Labrenzia sp. PHM005: one gene and its partner. Each later gene encodes a partner of the first gene's protein in a complex. Links are inferred from orthologs where the notes say so. Each region holds a gene or a part of one and is shown on either strand. Other genes may lie near its edges.

Evidence for each region.
Region 2: the proteins of FJ695_RS26700 (region 1) and FJ695_RS25215 are in contact, whole or in part, in a solved structure (PDB 1A0O), measured with the Escherichia coli proteins. The link is inferred for Labrenzia sp. PHM005 from one-to-one orthologs.

Annotation. Positions count from the first base shown.
Region 1 is NZ_CP041191.1:5,894,569-5,897,384, reverse strand. The notes cover bases 16-2,803. They hold FJ695_RS26700 (response regulator), read left to right. Parts: upstream 16-1,111; coding sequence 1,112-1,495; downstream 1,496-2,803. Other genes in these bases: FJ695_RS26695 (chemotaxis protein), read left to right, coding at 1,668-2,369; FJ695_RS26705 (MaoC family dehydratase), read right to left, coding at 414-860; FJ695_RS26710 (bifunctional riboflavin kinase/FAD synthetase), read right to left, coding at 16-270. Outside these bases: more of FJ695_RS26710, read right to left, coding at 1-15. UniProt on the Escherichia coli protein: Involved in the transmission of sensory signals from the chemoreceptors to the flagellar motors.
Region 2 is NZ_CP041191.1:5,572,267-5,575,244, reverse strand. What follows is about bases 10-2,959. They hold FJ695_RS25215 (chemotaxis protein CheA), read left to right. Parts: upstream 10-348; coding sequence 349-2,571; downstream 2,572-2,959. Other genes in these bases: FJ695_RS25210 (chemotaxis protein CheW), read left to right, coding at 2,592-2,959; FJ695_RS25220 (response regulator), read left to right, coding at 10-328. Outside these bases: more of FJ695_RS25220, read left to right, coding at 1-9; more of FJ695_RS25210, read left to right, coding at 2,960-2,978. UniProt on the Escherichia coli protein: Involved in the transmission of sensory signals from the chemoreceptors to the flagellar motors. CheA is autophosphorylated; it can transfer its phosphate group to either CheB or CheY.

The sequences.
Region 1 (2,816 bases):
CCGCAGCATGTCCGTTTTTTGAACCGCCGGTGTCAGGCGGAACACCGGTTTGCTCGGATTAAAGACGGTCCGCGGATGCGGTTCGAAGCTCATCGCAAACACCGGGTGATGGGTGCCGTGGCCCAAACCGAGGGCGGCGTCCAGAACCGCCCGGTGGCCCCGGTGCACGCCATCAAAATTGCCGATCGCAACAATCCCGCCTTTTAGAGCGCTCGGAAAAGCCTCGAGCGACTCGGCGATTTTGAACTCAGGAGATGATGTGCGGCTCATACGGCTGACCTTCGCGCAAGGTGGCATTTCTTAAAAGCTGGCGTTCCGGAACGGACAGAATGAAACCCGGAGAAGGTTTCCGGGCCGCGTGGAACGTGCCGCCAACGCTCAAAAAGGTCAAGCAGATCTAATGAGGATTTCTTTTAGAGCCTGGAACGGTCCTCTGACCGGCTTGGCACCTTCACCAGGGCTTCGCCTTCCAGGACGACTGTGTCTTCAACACTGCAGACGCAAGAGAGCCGGGCCCGGTTGCCGCGGTCCATCAGTTCTTCCACCTTGACGGTGACTGTGACATCGTCGCCGATCTTAACGGGGGCTTTGAAATTCAAGGTTTGAGACAGATAAATGGCGCCAGGTCCTGGCAGGCGCGTTCCCAAAACCGCGGAAATCAGGCTTGCGGTATAAAGCCCGTGCGCGATCCGGGTCTTGAATGGGGTGCGCGCGGCAAAGTGTTCCGACAGATGGATCGGGTTCCGGTCACCGGAGACTTCGGCAAAGCCGACAACATCTGAAGAACTGACATGTTTTACGAGTTCTTCCGTCATACCGACCGTCAAGTCTTCGAAACAGAGTTTTTGCAGTTCCAACATGGTTTTTCGCGCCTTATGTTTCCGGTTTTTTGGCAAGCCGGACGCTAAGCGGGGCGGGGTTTTCTGACAATTAGGCTTTCGGTGAAGAAAAAAAGTCTCTGTTATTAACGGTCTTTTCAGTTGCTCCCCTTAAATTGCCTTGAGTGTGGGGAGGTGAGGACACAGAGAAATGTGTTGCTCTCCTTCAAAGTCATAACGCGTCCATCGGCCCACGGCCAGGGGCCGCGCAAACTGACAGTATGGAGTAGACAATGGCCCTTGATCTTCAGATGCCGGTCCTCGTGGTCGATGACTACAAGACGATGATTCGCATCATTCGCAACCTTCTGAAACAGCTCGGTTTCGAAGACATTGACGATGCTGCGGACGGCACCGAAGCCCTGGAAAAAATGAAGCAGCGCCGGTACGGTCTTGTGATTTCGGACTGGAACATGGAACCGATGACCGGTTACGAACTGCTCAAGCAGGTTCGTGCGGATGGTTCTTTGAGCAAAACACCGTTCATCATGGTGACGGCTGAATCCAAAACGGAAAACGTGATCGCTGCGAAAAAAGCTGGCGTGAACAATTACATCGTGAAGCCCTTCAATGCGCAGACGTTGAAAGGCAAGATCGAGGCTGTCTTCTCCGACTAAGAATGGCAAGGCGGAGGCAGACATGTGTCTCTTTCTCCGCCCGTGCCGGTATCCGATTTACGCGGAGCAGTTCTGCTGGGCAGGCAGGCTGCGGCCGGCAATCGTGCCAAGAGTGTTTTACCGCCGGTCTTAAGAGCGGGACAGCACTTGCTGCTTGGAGGCGGCGGTAGGAATGGACACCACTGAAAGGCTCGATCTCATGGCCAAAATAAAACAAGAAAATGTCGCGCGGATCATTGATTTCCTGGAACAAAACAAGACTCGGGAAGGGGAGGTCTCTCTAACAGATGTGATGCATCTGGCAGAGGTGATGTCCGGGTCGATGCATGACTTCCTGTCGACGGTTCAGCCAGCGGTCACGGAAGAGCTGACCATGATCGCCAAAGAAATCACCCGCATGAAGCAGGAGATTTCCGCGCTTCGTGCCAATGATATGACCGGCAATAAAATCCCCGATGCAGGACGCGAACTCGATGCCATCGTGGAGGCAACCGAAAACGCGACCAACACCATTATGGAAGCAGCCGAAGAAATCATGGCGGCCGATCCGAGCGACACAGACGCCTATCAGGATCTTGTCAGCAACAAGATGATCGGCATTTTTGAGGCCTGCACCTTCCAGGACATCACTGGTCAGCGGATTTCGAAAGTCGTCAGCACGCTGCGTTACATCGATGAGCGGGTGTCGTCTTTCATCGAACACTTGCGCATTCCGGCCGATTTTGAAGCCGAGATGAACGAAAGCGAAGAAGACCGCCGCAAGCGCGAATTGATCCTGCACGGCCCGCAGCACAGCGGCGAAGGCGTGTCGCAGAACGATATCGATGCCCTTCTGGGCGATTCCCAGGCCGATATCGACAAGCTGTTCGACTGATTGTTTTAAAACAGAATTTGAAAAGGCCGCTCCATTGGGCGGCCTTTTTTGCGTTTTCGATAGAAGATTGCTGGGGCAAGTGGGGCGCCAGTCGCATGAAGACCAAGAGTGCATGTGACGGTGCCTTGGCTGGGCGGGCATTGTTGCTGATAACTGGCACGACGCGACTATGGGCCTTAGGCGACTTTGAGACATTAGTTCTAGGTGTGGCGCATTCCCGAAATGGGCGGGAGGCGAACATGTGTTGCAGATTGAACCAACTGCAGCAATGGTGCCGTTAAGTTGGCTAGACGGGCTACTGCAGTTCTTACAAAACGGCACAAAGCAACCAACGAGACGTCCTAACGTTTCTGATCTTTTGTTGCGGGCGGGCACAGTCTGCGGCAGTTTTGTAACTCATCATTCGTAGTCCCATGAAGTTCAGACTGAGTTAGGCGACCAAGGCAC
Region 2 (2,978 bases), 320 kb from region 1 along the record:
GCGAGACATGGTTCGCTTCACATTGAAAGGTGCTGGTTTTGATGTCGTCGAAGCAGAAGACGGTGTTCAAGCACTGTCCGTCCTCGAGAAGGACAAGGTCGACCTCATTATTACAGACATCAACATGCCGAATATGGATGGCGTAACGCTCGTAAAACGGGTCCGGGGTGGGGGCGGTAGCCACCGTGCTGTCCCCATTCTCGTCCTGACCACCGAAGGAGGCGACGCAAAAAAAGCTGATGGCAAAGCTGCTGGCGCCACCGGCTGGATAGTCAAACCTTTCACGCCGGACAAACTCGTCCAGGTTGTGAACAAAGTCTGCCCCTAAAAACTTACGGATAAGGTTTCATGTCTGGCCAATCTTTCGGCAATGACGAACTCGCGCAGTTCAAGAGAACATTCTTTGAAGAATGTACGGAGTTGCTTGCAGATCTGGATGAGCGGCTTGCGCTCATGCAGGAAGAGGTGGCCGACAGCGAAGCCTTGAACGCCATTTTTCGTGCGGTCCATTCTATAAAGGCAGGTGCAGGGGCCTTTGGCTTCATGCAGCTGGTCGAATTCGCTCATAGATATGAAGCATTGCTGGACCATCTGCGTGATGGCGCAATTCCACAGACCAAACATGTAGCAGATGTTCTGATCCGGGCGGGCGATATCCTGGCGGCTATGGTCGAGGCGGCGCAAGGCGAAGTGGCACTGGATGCCAGCTACGGTGCGGACGTTAGAGCGGACCTCGATCAGATCCTGTCCGAGATTCAGGGTGGTGGAGACACTGAAACAAACGCGCATCAAGAGACGGCACCTGAACAATCGGGAGGTTCCGGGTCTCGCCAGACATTCTCTATCGAGTTTCGTCCGCACTCGGTGCTCTTTCGTCACGGAAACGACCCGCTTTTATTGATCCGCGAGTTGAAGCGGCTGGGCGATGCAGTGGTCACCTGTGACTATTCCCAACTGCCGCACCTGACGTCTCTGGAGCCGGAAGATTCTTACCTCTCTTGGTCGATTCTGCTCGCCACTGATCATGGCGAGGACGAAATCCGTGAGGTTTTTGAATTCGTCGAAGACGACTGTGATTTGAAAGTCACGGTTGTGGCGCAAGCTGAAGCGGTTGACGCGGATGTGGAAACTGCGCCAGTTCAGGATCAGAGCGGGCAAGAGGCAGCGGTGCAACAGAAACCGGACGCGCCGGAGCCTGTCGAACCCGCTGCAATTTCACAACAGTCGAGTACGGCTCCAAAGGCTCCAGCGGAAGCTGGGTCCAAACAAGCTGCTGCGCAAGGCGGCATGTCGTCAATCCGGGTGGACTTGGAACGTGTCGACCGGCTGGTGAATGTCGTTGGAGAGCTGGTGATTATGCAATCCATGCAAGCTCAGCAGGCCAGTGACGGACGACCGGGCACAACTGGGATGAGCCTACAGGGCCACGAGGAGATGGCCCGTGTTATTCGCGAGCTTCAAGAATGCGTCATGGCGATCCGTATGCAACCAGTTAAATCTGTGTTCGCCCGCATGCCACGATTGGTCAGGGAAGTTTCCGGCAAGCTGGGCAAACAGATTCGTCTGATCACGGAGGGGGAGCAGACCGAAGTCGATAAGACGGTTATCGAGGAACTGGCCGATCCGCTAACGCACATGATCCGCAATGCGATCGATCATGGGATTGAAGATCCGGACGTTCGGGTCGAGAACGGCAAGAAACCTCTTGGAACGATCAAGCTCTCCGCGCGTCACGCTGGTGGCAACATCATCATTCAAGTGACCGATAACGGAAAGGGTATCAACCGGGATACTTTGCTCAAGAAGGCCGTGGAGAAGGGGATTGTCCCATCAGACGCAAAGCTGTCCGATGAAGAAATTGACGATCTTATTTTTGCCCCGGGTTTTTCAACGGCGCAATCTGTCACCGATGTATCTGGACGTGGTGTCGGGATGGATGTTGTCCGCCGGAATATCAACAATCTCGGTGGTCGTATTTCTGTGCAGTCTTCTTTCGGCAAAGGAACCCGTTTTACGCTGACCATTCCTCTGACGCTTGCCGTTCTGGACGGAATGCTGGTTGCATTGGGTGCCGAGACATACATCTTGCCACTAACAAGCATCGTGGAAAGTTTCAGGCCAACCACAGAGCAGTTCCGTGCGTTGGCAGGTGGTGGTGAAGTGGTTGCCATGCGAGGCGAATACATTCGCCTGATCCGTATCCACCAGCTGTTCAATGTACCCGATGCCATCAGTGATCCATGCAAGGGGTTGGTGGTCGTCACCGAAACCGCAAATGGCGGCAAGGTTGCCTTGCTGATTGATGAACTGATCGGTCAGCAGCAGGTTGTGATCAAAAGTATCCAAGAGAATTTCGATCCGGTGCCCGGGGTTTCTGGGGCCACAATTCTGGGCAATGGGCGGGTCGCACTGATCCTCGACATTGAACAGTTGAAGATGCTGCAGGTTCCTGCGCACCGGGAAGTGGTGGCAGCTCGAACAAAACTATCGGAAGACCTCGGCTCGTCGCCGTCTTCTCCGGCAGTACCATTGACCAACTCGGACGGCTCTCAATCGCCGGCCACAGTGTGACTAAATACGGGGAAAAAAGGATGAGCGAACAGGCAGACAATGTCCCCATGAATGATGCGGCGGGGGATGCCGCACCGGTACACCAAGGGGAATTGCATCAGTTTATCAGCTTCCGGGTCGGTGATGAGGAATTCGCCATCGACATCATGGCTGTGCGGGAAATCAAGGGGTGGACGCAAACGGCGCCATTGCCCAATCAGCCGGACTACAATCTCGGGGTGCTGAACCTCCGTGGTACGATTGTACCCACCTTTGATCTGCGGTGCCGGTTCGGCCTGGGGCGCACTGAGACCACACCTTTTCACGTCGTCATTATCGTCACAGTAAAAGAGCGCACCATGGGTCTGCTCGTCGATGCAGTCTCCGACATTTTGACCGTGAACGAAGATCAGATCCGTCCTGTCCCG